Regions from separate parts of the Fusobacterium sp. SYSU M8D902 genome, predicted to be linked through region 2. Evidence: riboswitches for the same ligand, from Rfam matches in the RefSeq annotation. Region 2 holds a riboswitch; each other region holds the start of a gene.
What was found. Region 2 has a riboswitch for cobalamin ahead of ABNK64_RS07170 (cobyric acid synthase). Riboswitches for the same ligand answer to the same signal wherever they lie in the genome.

Region 1 (6,574 bases), on a different contig from region 2:
TAAAACAGACAAAAATCCAATTGATTATTAAATTTATTCATATATACTTTTGCTTCTACACCATAAATATTTCTTAAATTTTCTTCAGTAATTATATTTTCGGGTATTCCATCTCCTATTATTTTTCCATTATTTACAAGAATTAGTCTTGTACAATACTTAATAGCCAACCTTAAATTATGAATTATGGTTATTACACTTCTTTTTTCCTCTTTTAATTTATGAATTATTGAAAAAATTTCCTCTTCGTACTTCATATCTAAACTAGCTGTTGGTTCATCCAATAGTACTATTTTACTTTCTTGTGTAAGAGTTTTAGCAAATAATACTCTTTGCCTCTCTCCTCCAGATAATTCTTTTATCATTCTATCTTTAAATTTAAGTGTGTCTGTTTTTTTCATATACTCCTCAGCTTTTAATATATCCTCATCACTATACTCTTGAAATTTCTTTAAATATGGGTATCTTCCTAAAATCACCACATCTATGCACGGAAAATCAAAAGCTATATTAGTATTTTGATTCATAAAAGAAATATTTTTAGCTAATTCTTTTTTCTTATACTCTCTTATATTTTTACCATTATATAAAATTTCCCCCTCTATATTCTCAATTATTCCATTTATACTTTTTAAAATAGTTGTTTTCCCAACTCCATTTGGACCAATTATTCCAACTATCTCTCCACTTCTCACTTTGAAATTTATTCCATTTAAAATCTTTCTTTCTCCAATACTAAAAGATATATTTTTTACTTCTAATTGAAATTCACTCATATTCTTTCACCATTTTTTCTTATTTTTATAATTAAATAGATAAAGTAGGGAGCTCCAACTATTGCTGTAATTATACCAACTCCCACTTCTACAGGTGCAAATAATGTCCGAGATATTAAATCACATAATGTAATAAAAAAAGCGCCAGCTAAAAAAGAGGTTTTCAAAAGTTTTCTATTGTCAGAACCTATTAACTTTCTCAAAATATGTGGAATTATTAACCCAACAAATCCAATGTTTCCACTTATACAAACTGATATGGAGGTTATTAAAGAAACTATAATCAAAATTCTTTTTCTTAAACTTTTAATATCAATACCTAATGCCTTTGCTTCTTCATCTCCTAATAATAAAATATTTAATTCCTTTCCATAATGTGTCAATAGAAAAATTAAAATAGAAATAGGAACTATAGCTAAGTTGAAATGTTCCCATCTTCTTCCACTTAAACTTCCAATAGACCAAAATATATATTCTTTTAGCTGTGCTTCCACCATAGTTGTTAAAAGTAAGGATGAAATAGAACCAACAAAGCTACTTACGGCTATCCCTGAAAGTATTAAAAGTAAATTATCTGTTCTTCCTTTTAACGAAGCTAATCCATACACTAGCCCAGCTACAAATAATGCCATAACTATTGCCAATATTGGCATAACAAAGAGAGAATGTCCTGTTATTCCTAAAGATATTGCTATTATCGCCCCCAAACTAGCTCCACTTGATATTCCAACTATACTTGAATCTGCTATAGGATTTTTTAATAAACTTTGCATAGTACAACCACATATTGCCAAAGCTCCTCCTACAATTACACCTATCAATACTCTTGGCAACCTCACATAAAAAACTATTGAAGTAAAACTTTTTTTCTCCACCGGAAAATCAAAACCGCCTAGTTGATTAAATAATACTTTTATTATCTCTCCTATCGGAACTTTAACACTTCCATAAAAAAGTGAGAAAAAAATTGTTACTATTAATATTAATAAAAGTATCCAATTAAATTTCTTTTCGATTATCATCTTGCTCTCTTTCCAAACCATATATTTTCTCCCCTAAATATTCTATCCCATCTATCATATATTGAGAGGTAGGAGATAATTTTTTAAAAGGTATCCCATAGATTTTTTTATTCTTTACTGCTCGTATATTTTTAAAACTTTCATCATTTACTAAAAAGTTCATAAATTCCTCTGAATTAATATGCCCTTTCCAAATAGGAACTATTATAATATCTGGATCTATATCAATCAATGTTTCTTTAGATATTTTTACTTCTCCAATTATTCCAGCCTCAGAAACTGGATTTATCCCTCCTATTAATCGAAGAAATTCATCGAATGTTGTTTCTTTTCCACTAGTTGTCTCTAATGATGTATATAACATAATTTTGAGTATACCCTTATTTTCTAATTTTATTTTTTTTTGTAATTTCTTTAAACGAATATCCATATTTTTAGTTATAGCTATTCCTTTTTCTTTCTCTTCAACAAGATCTGCTAATTTTAAAATTACTTCTTTTTGTTCTTCAAAAGTTTTGGGTGTTTTATATATATAAGTATCTATTCCACTATCCTCTATTTGCTGAAGTTGTTCTTTTTTTATCCAATCAGCTCCAATAACTAAATCTGGTTCTAAATTCAATAAGGTTTCAATATTTCCTTCAATTTTGGTATAACTTTTAGCTATATTACAAACATTTGACATATCCTCATCTTCTGTTATCATACCACTCAAACCAACTATTCTACTCGATGAAACTAAATTTAAAATCATCTCATCACTACTTAAATTTATTGTTGCTATTCTATTATATTTTTTATCATTTGCAAAATTTAAAGTAGCAATGACTAAAAATAAAGTCATAATTTTTAATAAATTTTTCACTAGAATTTCCTTTCTAAATATATATAATATAGGGAGAGGCTTCCTCTCCCTATATTATAATTTTTTTAATTATTTTTTACAACATTTTTAAAAGTTATATCTAAATCCTACATAATAATTTCTTCCATCTGCTGGAGAATAGCTTATTCCATTCTCAGAAACTACATATGAATTGCTATATTTTTCATCAAATAAATTTTTGATTCCTCCATAAATTTGTAAACTACCATTAAAATTATAGTTTAAACCAGTATCTACAGTAGTATATTCATTATTTTCACCAAATTTATTTTTAAAATCATCACTTCCATATGTTGAACTTTGATAATACATATCTATATTTCCAAGTAGTTTATCTGTGAAGTTGTATGTAGCACCTAGATTTATTATCCACTCTGGCACTCCTGGAAATCTTTTCCCATCATATTTTCCACTAGTTATCTTTGCATCAATATAAGATATATTCTCTCTTAGGATTAATTTGTCAAAATAATGTTGAAGTGATAATTGCACTCCCTTTCTTTCAACTTTTCCATCAAAATTATGATTATTCTTTACTCCATTTTGGACTTCAGCATATAGTATTTCATCACTTGTTTTAGAAAAGAACACAGATGATGAAATATAAGTATTTTCTATTGTATCTTTAGCTCCTAACTCATAAGTTTCTGTTTCTTGAAGTTTAAGCTCTCCGTCCCACAATCCTAAATCTTGAATACTTGGACTTCTATAACCATTTACATAGCTCAAATATACACTTCCTGTATCTGAATATAGATAGTTTATTGCTAATTCATAACTATCTGCTGATTTTCTTTTTATTAAAGCTTCATTTAAATCCACATCATAGTTACTTATATTATAACCTTTATATTTTAATTTTTCTTTTCTATATCCTTGAGTAAATTGCCACTTTCCAAAAGTAGTTTTATTTAAAATATATCCAGCATAAGATTCTCTTTCTTTATCTGCATTATCCTTAAAAATTTTATTTTCTGATTTCCCTTCTTTATAATCTCCACCAAAAATAGTATAACTATTATCACTATAGCTGTATTTTATTTGAGGTTTAATAAAGTATTGATTAGTTATATAATGAGTCGACCAACTTGAATCTCCAATATACTCTAATTCTTCGTATCCTCCATAAATTAGCAAATCTAAATTATCACTTATTTTTTGAGTATGTTTCAGAGTATAATTATCCTCAGTTGAATCTGCTAATCCTTCCGTACTTCCTGACATAGTTGGATCTTTTTCAAACTGTTCTTTAGTTAAAGAACCAGTATAATAATCCTTACTTTCATTGTGTCTATAATCAGCTTCAATACTTCCATTATCTAAAAGATATTTACCTCTTAACCAAATAGATTCTTTTGTATCATCTTTATCATATTCTTTAGTTGCTATATCTCTATATCCTTCACTTTTATAATTAGTATAAGCTATATTTAGTAACAGCTTGTCATTTACTCTTGTTCCATAATTTATATTTCCTTTTGTTGTTCCCCAAGAACCAACTTCAATCCCTAAACTTCCATAATTTTCTCTATTTTGTAACCCTTTAGTAATTATATTAACAATCCCTCCAGTAGCCCCATCTCCATACATTACTGCTCCACCAGCTGGAATTACCTCAATCTTATCTACCATATCTATTGGAACTAAACTTGAGTAATACCCACTCCCTTGGATATTATTCATAGGAATACCATCAATTAACATAAGAGTATTTTGAGAACCTGTAGCTCCATAACCTCTTAAATCTATTGTTGCTTCTCCTCCATCATAAGCTGAAATTGATATTCCTGGAACACCTTTTAAAGCCTCTGTTATAGTATTAGCTCCTTTATTCTTAATTTCTTCACTTGTTATAATAATAACATTCTTTGGAATTTCTTGAGCATTTGTTTCAAAATTTTCTGTACTTATTACAGTCTCTTCTAATTTTGTTCCACCGATCTTTCCTTCAGCTAATACTGTTGTTCCTACTGCTAATATAGCAGCGACCATCAAATATTTTTTCATCCTTCCTCCCTAAATTACTTTATTTTTAGGTACAAATAAAAAACTTTCTAGCAAAATAGATTTATCTTACTAGAAAGTCATAATCACATATTTTGATCTATTGACAATTGGTAAGTCTTCTGACTCAGCTTCATCCTACTCCCACGCCTTCCCAGCTTCCCAGTGACATATTGTGATTTCGTCCACCATACAGCAGTTTCCTGTGTGGGATTCTCACCCATCTTCCTCTATCAATCTATTTTTTGCACCTAATTACAACTTATTGTATTATAATAATTCTATTGTGTCAACTTTATTTCAAAATATATATTTAATTTAATCTTTATATTTATTTTATATATTTCTTAATTTAAAATCTATATTCTATTCCTAAAACATATGTTCTCTCTTCTGTAGGTGAATATTTTAATTCTTTAGTAGTTTTTGAAGTACTCATTTGAACATAGTCACAATATATTTCATTAAATACATTATTTATTCCTCCATATAGTGTAACACCATTTTCTAAACTATATCTCATTGAAATATCAGTTACTATGTAGTCTTTTATTTTACTAAATTCATTTTTAAAATCATTAGCTGCAAAAGTTTTTCCTATATATTTACTTTCTAAATTCAAAGTTAACTGAGGAATTATTTCATATGTTACTCCAACTCCACCAATTATTTTGCTCACTCCAGGTATTAAGTGTCCTTCATATGGTCCAGCTACTATTTTATTATTCATATATGTAAAGCTTTCTCTAATAGTTAATTTTTCAAAATATTGTTCAGAAACTAACTCTAATCCAAAACGTCTTGTCTTACCATTCAAATTATAAAAACTTTTTCCTCCCATTGCACCATATTTTGGATCATACATAATTTCATTTTTACCTTGAATATAAAATACTGCTCCAGATATATACACATTTTCTATTAATGATTTTATTCCTAATTCAACTGTATCAATTGTTTGTGCTTTTTTTTCTTTTGTTTCTTCATCTTTTGTATTCCAACTTGAAAATTCAGTTAAATTTGGATTTCTTTTAACTCTGTTATAGCTTAAGTACCCTGATGTTGTATCATTAAATAAATAATTTCCTGTCAATTCGTAATCTATATTTTCAGGAGAATCTTTTATTTTATCTTGAGTTTCTATTCCCTTTTCATTATAATTTAAACTTTTACTATCAAATTTATTTTGTTCTACTCTTATTCCTTGAGAAAAAATAAAACTATCCCAAGCTAATTTATTTTGAACATAACCTCCAACAGCATAATAATCTATATCATTATTTTCAGATTTATATATTTTTTTACTTTTTCTTCTATTACTCCATACTTTCTCTTTCACTGTTGCTTCAGAGTACTCTCCACCAAGAATTATTGAATTCTGCTCACCATATAAATACTTAATTTGTCCATTCCAATACAAAGATTCTGTTTCTTTATCTCTTTTTTTATATGCTGGGACCTTATCTTTTGCTGGATATTTATATTCATATTCTCTATTTTTATATTCAAAAGAACTTGATATTTCTAAATTAGGTGTTAACTTTTTATTGTATAGTAATACATATTTATCTTGATACTCTTTTCCGTACCTTCCCACATCAGGGTTTTGTTTTCTATCTTTTTCATACTCTTCTTTACTTAATCCTTTTATTCTATCACTTGCAATCTTTCTACTATGTGAATATTTTCCCTCAATTTTACCGTTATTCAATTTATATTTAGATTTTACCTCTATAAAATCCAAATCATTCTTTTCACCTTCTCTATATCCATTTTTATCTTTAGTTAAATAGTTAATCTCACCTGAAATTTTTTCATTTAAATTCATTCCATAATTAACTCTATATTTTTTATAGTCATATTTTCCAAACTCTGTACCTATATTT
Region 2 (6,574 bases):
GTCCAACAGTTAATCCAAACTTTCAAATTATAAAGGATAATTTATATAAAATAGGAGCTATCAGACAGGTTTTTATAAAATATTGTCAGTACTCTTCTAGATACGACATATTAAAAGAAGGAAAAATTACTAATATCTTTGATAAAAGTCTAGGTGGAGGATCACTTTATGATATAGGAGTGTATCCATTACATTTTGCTTTAGCAATGTTTGGAGAACCAGAGGAGTATTTTGGGTATAATTATCTATTAAGTAGTGGAACAGATGGGTGTGGGACAGTACTATTCAAATATTGTGACAAAGTTGCAAATATCTCATATTCTAAAATAACTGATGAAAAAACTCCTTCTGAGATATTGGGAGAAGAGGGTTCTATTGTAATAGAAAAAATCTCCCAAGTGAAAGGAATAAAGATAAAATATAGAGATGGAAGAGAGGAAGACATTGAATTACCAATTTATAAAAATGATATGAGATATGAAGTAGAGGAGTTTATAAAACTTATAGCTGAAAAGAGAGTAGAGTCAGAATTAAACAGTTTTTCAACTTCGAGAAAATGTGTGGAGATAATGGAGAGATTGGCCAATAAATAGGAGAGGAATATGGTTGATGTAATTGATAGAAGAAGTAAATCCAAAGCGACACTAGCATTAAAAAATGAAAATGATATATTTTTAAAAAGAAGTATTAGAAAATTAGAGAGTAGAGAGGTAGAGAGTGTTAATACCTCTCTTTTATCTAATAATTATAGTTTAAATTATAACTTACTTTTGAATGAGGAACAGAAAAAAGCATTATTATCAACAGAGGGACAGTATCTAGTAATAGCAGGTGCTGGTTCTGGAAAAACAAGAACAATAGTTTACAGAACTGCTTGGTTGATAGAAAATGGGATAAAAGAGGAAAAGATACTGATGATTACCTTCACAAGAAAAGCAAGTGAAGAGATGAAGAGCAGATTGAAAGAGATTTTAAAAAGAGATGAAGTAAAAGTTACAATAACAACATTTCACTCTTTTTGTGCTAGGTTGATTAGAAAATATGAAAATATATTTAAACTTATAGATTTTGAGATAATAGATGAAGAGAGAAGAAAAAAGATATTTGAATATTTAATTAAAAAAATGGATTTGAATAGAAAATATAAAGATAATTTTTACACAGTTGATGAATTGAGTGAAGGATTAAGTAAGGTTCAAAATAGAAAACTAAAGGTAGAGGAAGTTTTTGAAAAAGAACAGATGAAAGATGATATCTATAAGTTAAAGTCCGAATATAAAAAATACAAAAAAACAAATAATATATATGAATTTGATGATATGATAGATGTTGTATTACAAAATTTTAAAGATAATAGAGAGTTTAGGGATTATATAAAAAATAAAATTGATTATCTCATTGTAGATGAATATCAAGATAGTAATATTTCGCAGATGGAATTATTAAAAGAGTTAATAGGAGATACAGGAAATCTTATGGTAGTTGGAGATGACTATCAGAGTATATATGGATTTAGGGGAGCAAATTTTACTAATATTTTAAAATTTGGAGATGATTTTCCAAACTCAAAATTAATAAAATTGAAAATGAATTATAGAAGTAGTGATGAGATCATAGAGTATACCAATAGAATTGCTAATAAATTTAATTTAAAGTATAATAAAACAATAATAGGAACAGATGTACATTGTGAAAAAGTTCATAAAAATTCGTTTAAAAATATTGAAGGGGAGGGAGATTATATCTGTAAAAAAATTTTACAACTAAAAGATAAAATCCCTTTAGAGGAGATTGCAATACTATATAGAAATAGATATATTATAAAAGCTTTGGAAAAACTTTTGAAGGAATATGGAATAGAATACCACAAAAAAGAGGAAGAGAGTAATGGAGTTGCACTGTATACAGTGCACTCAGCTAAAGGTTTGGAATGGGAAGTAGTTTTTATACCCACTCTTTTGGAAGGGGTATTTCCAAATGGAATAGATAGTGAAAATTTAGAAGAGGAGAAAAGATTGTATTATGTGGCTTGCAGTAGAGCTAAAAAATATTTATATCTAAGTTATCCTAGATATTATTATGAAAAGTTAGGTTATTTTGATAAAAGGTCAAGATTTCTCAATTATTAAGAAAATAAATATAAGAATTTTATAAAAATATTAATTATATATATTCTAAATATTTCTCTTTTCTTGACTAAAATGTTTGAGATATAGTATAATATGTAGGAAAAGTCACGACAAGTAAAGGTTTTAAATAAGAGAAGTTAAGTGAAAATCTTACACGGTCCCGCCACTGTAATGATGACGAGAACACATAGTCCACTAAGAAATTGGGAAGGAGTGTTAGTAGGGTGAATCTAAGTCAGGATATCTTATTTAAAATTATTTAACTATCCTGCGTGGACGGGAGGAGAAAAATAAAGATGAGAGAATAGGCACAATAAAAGAGTTGAAATATTAATAGTTATAAATATAGCTAATTTTTAAGTTACACTCTTTTTATTGTGTTTTTTTATTTTCGGGGGAGAAGAAGATGAAACATAGAAATATTATGGTAGTCGGTACATCATCAGGAGCTGGAAAAAGTATTACAGTTGCTGGTTTGTGTAGAGCATTAACAAAAGATGGATATAGAGTTTCTCCATTTAAATCACAAAATATGGCATTAAATTCATTTGTAACTAAATCTGGATTGGAAATGGGTAGGGCTCAAGTGGTTCAAGCAGCAGCTTGTGGTATTGATCCAGAAGCGTATATGAATCCTATACTTTTAAAACCAACAACTAATAGAAAAATACAGGTTATAGTCAATGGAAAATCAATTGGAAATATGAGTGGAATAGAGTATGGAAAATTTAAAACATCTTTAAAACCTGAAATTATGAGATCATATAATTATATAAAAGAGAATTTTGATATAAGTGTAATTGAAGGAGCAGGAAGTCCTGTTGAAATAAATATAAAGGGCGAGGATATAGCAAATATGAAAATGGCTGAGATGGCTGATTCTCCAGTTATATTAGTAGCCGATATAGATAGAGGGGGAGTGTTTGCTTCTATCTATGGAACAATAATGTTGATGACAGCAGAAGAGAGAGCTAGAGTAAAAGGTGTAATTATAAATAAGTTTAGAGGAGATATAAATATACTCAAGCCTGGATTAAAAGAGATAGAAGAGTTGACAGGAGTTCCAGTAATAGGAGTTATGCCATATAGTAATATTGATATTGAAGATGAGGATAGTGTCACAGAGAGATTTAAAAAGATGCAAAAGAAAAAAGGGATCAATATCTCTGTAATCAAACTTAGACATATATCTAATTTTACAGATATAGATGCTTTGAGAATAGTTGAAGATGTAAATATAAAATATGTTACCTCACCTGATGAAATGGGAGATGAAGATATAATAATTATTCCAGGTACAAAAAATACAATTGATGATTTAAAGGAGATAAAAGATAGTGGAGTTGCCACTGAGATTATCAAAGCCTCAAAAGCTGGAAAGAGTATCATTGGAATTTGTGGTGGTTTTCAGATGATGGGGGAGAAGATAAAAGATCCTTATGGAATAGAGAGTGAAATAAAAGAGATTCCAGGATTAGGTTTACTAGAGCTTGAGACTATAATGGAAAAAGAGAAGAACACTCTACAATATGAAGGTAAATTAGAAAATTGTTCAGGACTATTAGCTGGATTGAATGGAGAATCTATTAATGGTTATGAGATACATCAGGGAGTGACTATTGGAAAAGAGAGAAAGATTACTTCAGATGAAAGAGTTGTAGCTATAGAGAAAGGAGATACAATTTTTGCTACCTATCTTCATGGAATATTTGATAATGAAAAAGTAACTAGAACAATCTTGAATAAAGTTAGACAGAAAAAGGGAATCGAAACTCAATTAGAAGGTGTTACCTTTGCTGAGTATAGAGAGAAAGAGTTAGATAAGTTAGAAAAAGTATTTAGAGAAAATATTGATATGGAAAAAATTTATGAGATATTAGGTGAGTAAAGATGAATTTTATAATTAGATATAGTATAGCATATGTAATGGATCTTATTTTAGGAGATCCTCACTGGTTTCCACACCCTGTTAGATTTATAGGGAAATTGATAGAGAGTTTAGAAAAATTACTTTATAGATTTAGTTGTAAAAAATTGACAGGTGGAATTCTTGCTATATTAACCATTGGAATTACTTTTTTAGTATCTTACTATATAGCAAAACTTTCAATTTATTTAGAAATATTTTTTCTATACACAACTTTAGCTACTAAGAGTTTGGCAGATGAAGGTTTTAGAGTTTGCAAAATCTTAGTAGAGGGGGATATGGAAAAAGCTAAAAAAGAGTTATCTTATTTAGTGAGTAGAGATACAGGAAATATGGATGTAACACAGATCACTAGAAGTGTATTGGAGACTATAAGTGAGAATACAGTAGATGGAGTTATAGCCCCAATGTTTTTTGCATTTTTAGGAAGTTTTTTTTCAGTTGAAGGAGTTTCATTGGCATTGCCTTTTGCTATGGGATATAAAGCTATTAATACTTTGGACTCTATGGTAGGATATAAAAATGAAAAATATATGGATTTTGGAATGATCTCTGCAAAGATAGATGATGTAGCAAATTTTATTCCTGCAAGAATAGCTGGAGGATTTATAATTCCTATTGGAGCTTTTATTTTAAGAATGGATTATAAAAGAGCTTGGAAAGTATTTTTTAGAGATAGATTGAATCACTCTAGCCCAAACTCTGGAAATTCAGAAGCAGCTTTTGCTGGTGCTTTGGGAGTTCAATTTGGAGGGAAGACAAGTTATTTTGGAAAAGTTTATGATAAGCCAACTATAGGAGATAAGTTAAAACATTTTGGAATTCCTGATGTAAAAAGAGGAATAAGATTGTTGTATGTTTCTTCTTGGATAGGATTAGCAACTTTTATGATTGTGTCTCAGTTAATTAAAGCTTTTATTTAAAAATTAAGTGAATAAAGATAAAAAAGAGGAAGATAGATGGACTTACATGGTGGAAATATATATAGATTGAAGAGAGAGGGAAAAGGAGAACTTCTTGATTATAGCTCGAATATAAACCCTTTAGGTGTTCCAGAAGAGTTTAAGAAAAAAGTGATAGAGAATTTTGAACTATTAGAAAAATATCCAGATCCTGATTATATAGAGTTAAGAGAAAATATAGGAAGATATAATGGTGTAGATCTGAAAAATATTGTGGTGGGAAATGGAGCTACAGAGATACTGTTTCTTTATATGAAGAGCTTAAAACCTAAAAAAACTTTTTTGATTGCACCTAGTTTTGCTGAGTATAGAAGAGCATTAGAAAGTATAGATTGTGAAATAATTTATCATATTTTAGATGAGAAAAGAGATTTTAAATTAGATATTGATAAGTTCGTAGAGTCTATACCTCAATGTGATTTAGTTATAATTTGTAATCCAAATAATCCAACAGGAAATTTTCTTAAACTTGAAGAGATAAAAAAGATAAATGATCAATTGAAAAAGAGGGGAATAAAACTCTTTATAGATGAGGCATTTATCGAGTTTATAAGAGAGTGGGAGAATTTTACAGCTGTTAATTTAAAAGATAGTAATATTTTTGTAATGAGAGCTCTCACTAAATTTTTTGCTGTTCCAGGAGTAAGACTTGGTTATGGAATAACTTATGATAGTGAGATATTGGAGAAAAGCCAAAAGTATAAGGAGCCTTGGAGTATAAATAGTTTTGCCGATTTGGCTGGAAAAACTATGCTTTGGGATAGAGAGTATATAGAAAAAAGTGAGAATTGGATAGAAGAGGAGAAAGAGTGGTTTTATAATGAAACTTTAAAAATTAAAGGGATAAAATCCTACAAAACCAATAGCAACTTTATTCTTATAAAGCTAATAGACAAGACTTCTGTTGAAGTGAGAGAGAAGATGATACAGAGGGGAATATTAGTAAGAGATGCATCAAACTTTATAGGTTTAGATAAACACTTTATTAGATTAGCTATAAAAGATAGAGAGAACAATAAAATAGTTTTGGAAGCTTTGAGTGAGGTGGTAAGATGAAAGGATTTATGATAGCTGGAGTTAGTAGTGGTATAGGGAAAACTACTGTTTCAATGGGACTTATGTCACTATTTGAAAATGTGTCTCCATTTAAAGTGGGACCTGATTATATAGATCCAGGATTTCATCAATTTGTGACAGGAAATAAAAGCTATAATTTAGATCTATTTATGATGGGAGAGAAAGGAGTAAAATACTCTTTTTATAAACATCATAAAAATATCTCAATAGTTGAGGGGGTAATGGGACTCTATGATGGAGTGGATCACTCTCTTGATAATAATAGTTCAGCACACATCTCAAGAGTCTTAGGGCTACCTGTTATATTAGTAGTAGATGGTGGTGGTAAGAGTACAAGTATTGCTGCTCAGGTTTTGGGATATAAGATGCTTGATAGTAGAGTAAATATAGCTGGTGTAATTTTAAATAAAGTAAGTGAAGCTATGTTTAAGCATTATAAAGAAGCTATTGAAAAATATACTGGAATAAATTGTATAGGT
Region 3 (6,574 bases), on a different contig from region 2:
GATGTTGGAACAATAGACAGTTTCTGGGAAGCTCATATGGATCTACTTAAAGAGGATAATGAATTAAATCTATTTGACAAGAGCTGGAAGATAAATACTCGTCAAGGGGTATATCCGCCACTATATGTTAGTGATGAAGCAAGAGTAATTAACTCTCTTGTAGAAAAAGGGTGTGAAATAGAGGGTGAAGTAAAAAATTCAATAATTTTCCCAGGTGTAAAAATAGGAAAGAATAGTAAAATATTTAACTCAGTAATTATGCCAAATACAACTATTGAGGAGAATGTAATAATAAATAAAGCAATTTTAGCTGAAGATGTAGTTATTGAAAAGAACACTGTTGTTGGAGATAATGAGGAGATTGTAGTAATTGGTGCCGGAGAGATAATAAAAAGTAATGCTGTAAAATAGTGATTACAAGGGGAGGAAACAAATGATTAACAACTATATGGCTATAATATTTTTAGATGAAAGTTTAGATAATATAAGATCGCTTACTAAAATGAGACCACTTGCTTCTGTTCCGGCTGGAGGAACATATAGAATAATAGACTTTGCACTTTCAAATTTGGTTAATGCAGGAATAAGAAATGTAGGAATTTTTGCTGGAAACGAGGATTTAAACTCTCTTACTGACCATATTGGTAGAGGAGCAGAGTGGGATTTAGACAGAAAAAAAGATGGAATTTTTATGTTTAAACAGATGGCTGACTCATCATATACAACAAATATAAAGAGAGTAAAGAAGAATATGGAGTATTTCTTCCGTAGTAAGCAGGAAAATGTAGTGGTATTGAGTTCACATATGGTATGTAACTTAGATGTAAAAGACGTTATAAAACATCATGAAGAGAGTGGAAGAGATATCACTCTAGTGTATAAAAAAGTAAACAATGCTAACGAAAGATTTGATAATTGTGACAGTGTAAAAATTGGTGAAAATAATGAAGTTTTAGGAATAGGACAAAATCTTTTCTTTAAAAAAGATGAGAATATCTCTATGGAAGCATTTATTATGAGTAAGGAGCTTCTAATAAAGATGATATGTGACGGTATTCAAGAGGGTGTTTACTATACAGTTAGAGATTTAGTTACTAGAAATGTTGGAAGAGTAAGTATAAATGGTTATGAGTTTAAAGGATATCTATCTTGTGTAAACTCAACAAAAGAGTATTTTGACTTCAATATGGATCTTTTGAAAAAAGAGGTAAGAGAGGATATATTTATTAAAGAGAGAAGTATATATACTAAGACAAAAGATACTCCACCTTCACTATTCAAAGAGGGAGCAGAGGTAAATAACAGTTTGATAGCCAATGGATGTATTTTAGGTGGTAATGTTAAAAACTCTATCTTGGCAAGAGGAGCAGTTGTAGAGGCAGGAGCAGAGGTAGAAAACTGTATACTATTACAAGATTGTGTTGTAAAATCAGGAGCTGTATTAAAAAATATAATTGTTGATAAAAACAATGTAATAAATTCTAATGAAAAATTAAGTGCTTCTAGAAATTATCCATTAGTAATAGAAAAAAGTATAAAATGGGATGATAAACAGTATAAGAATTTATTAGCTTATTTAGAGGGAGCTAATAAATAAAGAGGAGGAAATAGATGAAAGTACTTTTTGCTACTGGAGAAGCTTGGCCATTTATTAAGACAGGTGGGTTAGGAGATGTAGCATATTCACTACCAAAAGCCTTAAAAGAGAAGGGTGTAGATGCAAGGGTTATCCTACCAAAATATGGACAGATACCAGAAAAATATAGAAATGATATGACATATTTAGGGAATAAGAAGATATGGGCATCACACTATAATGCTTATGTAGGGATAGAGAGTTATGAACTTGATGGAGTGATTTACTATTTTGTAGATAATATGCAGTATTTTTCAAGAGAGAAAATCTATGGTGAAAAGGATGATTGCGAGAGATTTGCATTTTTTACAAAAGCTATAGTTGAAACATTTGATATTACAGGATTTACTCCAGATATTATCCATTGTAATGATTGGCATACTGCTCTTACACCTATATATCTATTGGAAAGAGGACTTAATAATATAAGAACAGTATTTACTATACATAACTTAAGATTCCAAGGATTTTTCCCAAATCAAGAGATAGAAGAGACTTTAGAGATAGATAGAGATAAGTATTATCAAGAGGACGGATTGAAATACTATGATATGATATCTTTTCTAAAGGGAGGAGTGGTATATTCTGACTATGTAACTACAGTTAGTGAAACTTATGCTGAAGAGATAAAAACTCCAGAGTATGGAGAGGGAATTGATGGATTATTCAGAAAATTTGACTATAAGTTATCAGGAATAGTAAATGGAATAGATGGAAATGTATTTAAAATAAATTCAAAATCAAAAGAAGAGATGAAGGCTAAACTACAAAAAGAGTTGGGGCTAAATATAGATCCGAATGTACCATTAGTGGCTATAATATCAAGGTTAGATAGACAAAAAGGTATTGATATGATTGCTGAAAAATTTGATCAAATGATGGATTTAGGAATACAGTTTATATTGCTAGGAAGTGGAGAGGCTCATTATGAAAATTTCTTTAGATGGAAGGAGAGCCAGTATCCTAAAAGAGTTTGCTCGTATATAGGATTTAATCAACCACTTTCAATAGATGTTTACCAAGGTGCAGATATATTCTTAATGCCGTCTCTATTTGAACCTTGTGGACTTTCTCAAATGATAGCTATGAGATATGAGACTATTCCATTGGTAAGAGAAACAGGTGGATTGAGAGATACTGTAACTCCATATAATGAGTACACTGGTATGGGAGATGGATTTGGATTTAGAGATCCTAATGGAGATACAATGTTAAAAGTATTATCTTATGCATTATCAATATATAAAGATAAAGATCAATGGAAAAAAATTATGGAAAATGCAAAAGCAAGAGATAATAGTTGGGACACTTCAGCTAAGAAATATATAGGAATATATGAAAATATTCTGAATAAATAATTTATATATTCCAAACTTAAATAATATAAAAAAAATACAATATATACAAAAAATAAATATTTTATTGACAATTAGTATAAAATTATTTAAAATATTAAGTGATTCTAAGAGATTAGGTGTAAATTTACTTAATAGAGGAAGATGGGTGAGAATCCCACACAGGAAACTGCTGTATGGTGGACGAAATCGCAATATGTCACTGGGAAGCCGGGAAGGCGTGAGAGTAGGATGAAGCTGAGTCAGAAGACTTACCAATTGTCAATAGATCAAAATATGTGATTATGACTTTCTAGTAAGATAACTCTATTTTACTAGAAAGTTTTTTATTTTAAGGAGGAAACAATGTATAAGTATTTTGTAGAAGGTGGAATGATGATGTGGCTTTTAGGAGCTTTATCAATCTTAGGCTTAGGAACAATTTTGGAAAGAACAGCATATTTTTTCAAGAATGAGAGAGATTTAAAGGGGGATTTTAAAGATCAAATCATTACATTGGTTAGAGAGGGAAAAGAGGATGAAGCAATAGAGCTTTGTGAAAAAACTAATAATTCTGTATCAAGAACAGTTAAAAGCATACTGTTAGCTTATAAATATGAAAATGATATGTACGAAAGCAAGGAGAAACTTATGAAAGAAAAGGCTCTTGAACAAATAGAAAATTTAGAAAAAAGGCTTTCTATTTTAGGGATAGTATCATTTATTTCTCCGATGGCAGGGCTTTTAGGTACAGTATTAGGTATGATAAAATCTTTTAAGGCAATTGCTTTAGAGGGAGCTGGAGATCCAAATGTAGTAGCAAATGGAATTTCAGAGGCATTGGTAACAACAGCAGCTGGACTTTTAATAGCAATACCAGCAATTATAGCATACAATTTTTTTAATAGAAAAGTGGATAAAATTATGATGCAGATAGAAAAAACGTCAACAGCTTTAATAAATATAAAAAAGAATAGAGATGAGATATAATGAGGGAATTAAAAAGAAAAACAGGAATGGTAAATCCAGATTTGACACCCCTTATAGATGTGGTTTTTCAATTGTTGATATTTTTTATGTTAGTAACAACATTTAGCCAGTATACTAAATTTGATATGAATCTGCCAAAATCAGATGTGGAGAGTATAGATAAACCTGAGGTAAATATAGAATTAATTATAGATAAGAATGAAAAATATTACTTCAAAATTGGAGAAGAATCAACAGAGATAGGGAAAGATGAATTAGAAGCAAAAGTACAAGAATTTATGAGTGGGAGAAAAGAACAGACATTGGTAGTAAGTGCTGATAAAAACTTGAGATATGAGATAGTGATTGAAACAATGGGAAGATTGAAAAATACAGGGATAGAAAAATTAGAGATCAATAGTATAAAGTAGGTGAGAAGATGAAATTTTATCTATTTTCATTTATTATTCATATGATTCTATTTTTTTCTGTTATAAAACTTCCAAAAAATGAAGTTAAATTGGATAGTAAAAATGTAGTAGTGTATCTCAATGAATTGAAGATAGAGGGAGAAAATACTCCAGAACCAGCACCAATAAAGAATGTAGAACCACCAAAGGAAAAAGTTGAGAAAAAAATAGAAAAAAAAGAGATAAAGAAAATTGAAAAAAAGATTGAAAAGAAACTTGAAAAGAAACTTGAAAAGAAAAAAATTGTAAAGAAAGTTAAGGAAGAAGTAGAGAGTAAAGTAGAAGAAAAGATAACTGAAGGAGTAGAAATAGCAGGTGTAAATAAAAATGTGAATGAATTAGATGGACTTGTAAAAGATGGAACTGGAACATATATTGGAGATCAAAAAAGTAATCAAGGAATAGGATATAAAATAAAAAGAGAAGTTGATCCTAATTATCCTATGATGGCTAAAAAAATAGGATTTAAAGATGAGGTTGTTATCAAAACAAAATTTTTAGTGGGACTTAATGGAAAGGTAGAGGAAATTATATTTTTGAATGATTACACAAAATATGGATTTCAGAAAGAAGTAGAGAAAGCACTAAAAAAATGGGAATTTGAGCCAATAGTTTATAAAAATAAAAAAATAAAAATGTATTTTTATAAAGATTTTAGGTTTAATGTAAAGTAAAAATAAATAAAAATAAAAAAATATCTGGAGGAGTAATGAAAAAATATTTAGTAATTGCTGCAATAGTAGCTGTAGGAACAACACTATTAGCAGAAGAAAAGTTAGAGGGAACAAAATTAGATGAGACAGTAATATCTACTGAAAATTTTGAAACGAATGTAAGAAGTATACCTGCAAATGTAAGTATAATAACTAATCAAGAATTAATAGAAAGTGGAGCAAAAGATTTGGTAGATGCTTTAAAAAATGTTCCTGGAGTAAGAGTAACAAGATATGCAGGAACAATTAAATTTGATATTAGAGGGTTAAACTCTATGTATAGTGATAGAAATGCATTAATAACATTAGATGGAGTTCCAGTGGAGGCACAACAAATTTCTAATTTACCTATGAATATGATAGAAAAAATAGAAATTATACCTGGTGGAGGAAATATTCTTTACGGAGATAAAGCAATAGGTGGTATTGTAAATGTGATAACTAAGAGTACTGAAAATAGGAAGAATTATGGTTCTCTTTTTGGAGAATTAGGAAATCATAGTAGTAAGAAAATGGGAGTGAATTTTGGAACAAAAGTGAAAAATATACTTGTTGATGGGGGATATATTAGTTCAAAAAATGATGGCTGGAGAGATCACGAAAACTTTGAAAATGACACCTTTAATATAAAAGCAAAATATTTGTTAGAAAATGGAGATGTTGAGTATAAATATACTTATACAGAGGATAAAGATTTAAAAGGAGTGGCAGTTCCACGTGTTGTAGACAGAAAAGATCCTGGAAAAATAGCAGGAGGAAAATATAAATCACAAGATCATTATATAAAATATAGAAAAGATGTAAGTGATAATTTAGAATTTTTACTATATGGAAATTATTATGAGAAAGAGAATGATAGTTTTAAAAGATACAAAAATTCAAATTATTATGGTTATTTTATAAAAGACAATGATGAAATAAGAAAATATATAAAGTCACAAATAAAATATAAATATTCAAATAAAAATTATACTATTTTAGGAATGGATTATTTAGATGAAAGATTAAAACCAGATGTTACTTCAAAAGAGTTTAAAGAGGTTACAGGAATGGGAACAAACGGAAATACAATTACTGGAAAAAAATGGGTGGAAACAGGAGAATCAAAAAAGGAGAATTTTGGAGTTTTTTTGAGTAATCATATTTTTTATAACAAATTTCAGTTTATTCAAGGGATTAGATATGATAAGGCAGAGTATGATTTTTATTGGAGAAATGGAAAGTTAAATAGTTTTGAAAAAATAGGACAAAATGATAGAGGAAAATATGAAAATTACTCTTTAGAATTAGCTATGAATTATGATTATTCAGATAGTGGAATGACGTATTTATCATATAATAGAGCATTTAGAACTCCTACAGTAGGAGAAATGAGATATACTAGAAATTCTGAAAAGTTAAAGCCACAAGTTCAAGATACAATAGAATTAGGTGTAAAGGATTATATTTATG

Region 1: another riboswitch for cobalamin. It lies ahead of ABNK64_RS07025 (TonB-dependent receptor family protein); the one in region 2 lies ahead of ABNK64_RS07170 (cobyric acid synthase).
Region 3: another riboswitch for cobalamin. It lies ahead of ABNK64_RS06985 (MotA/TolQ/ExbB proton channel family protein); the one in region 2 lies ahead of ABNK64_RS07170 (cobyric acid synthase).

Annotation. Positions count from the first base shown of each region.
Region 1 covers NZ_JBEFNA010000016.1:40,350-46,923, reverse strand. Annotated here, with positions in the region: gene ABNK64_RS07040 (ABC transporter ATP-binding protein) at 1-776, opposite strand, end outside; gene ABNK64_RS07035 (FecCD family ABC transporter permease) at 773-1,819, opposite strand; gene ABNK64_RS07030 (ABC transporter substrate-binding protein) at 1,776-2,642, opposite strand; gene ABNK64_RS07025 (TonB-dependent receptor family protein) at 2,751-4,691, opposite strand; cobalamin riboswitch at 4,784-4,958, opposite strand; partial or broken gene ABNK64_RS07020 (TonB-dependent receptor) at 5,041-6,574, opposite strand, start outside.
Region 2 covers NZ_JBEFNA010000017.1:17,899-24,472, reverse strand. Annotated here, with positions in the region: gene ABNK64_RS07180 (Gfo/Idh/MocA family protein) at 1-593, shown strand, start outside; gene ABNK64_RS07175 (ATP-dependent helicase) at 603-2,129, shown strand; cobalamin riboswitch at 2,217-2,395, shown strand; gene ABNK64_RS07170 (cobyric acid synthase) at 2,536-4,017, shown strand; gene cbiB (adenosylcobinamide-phosphate synthase CbiB) at 4,020-4,979, shown strand; gene ABNK64_RS07160 (pyridoxal phosphate-dependent aminotransferase) at 5,016-6,074, shown strand; gene ABNK64_RS07155 (cobyrinic acid a,c-diamide synthase CobB) at 6,071-6,574, shown strand, end outside.
Region 3 covers NZ_JBEFNA010000016.1:29,880-36,453, forward strand. Annotated here, with positions in the region: gene ABNK64_RS06970 (glucose-1-phosphate adenylyltransferase) at 1-411, shown strand, start outside; gene glgD (glucose-1-phosphate adenylyltransferase subunit GlgD) at 434-1,597, shown strand; gene ABNK64_RS06980 (glycogen synthase) at 1,612-2,994, shown strand; cobalamin riboswitch at 3,092-3,264, shown strand; gene ABNK64_RS06985 (MotA/TolQ/ExbB proton channel family protein) at 3,337-3,960, shown strand; gene ABNK64_RS06990 (ExbD/TolR family protein) at 3,960-4,370, shown strand; gene ABNK64_RS06995 (energy transducer TonB) at 4,379-5,083, shown strand; gene ABNK64_RS07000 (TonB-dependent receptor) at 5,119-6,574, shown strand, end outside.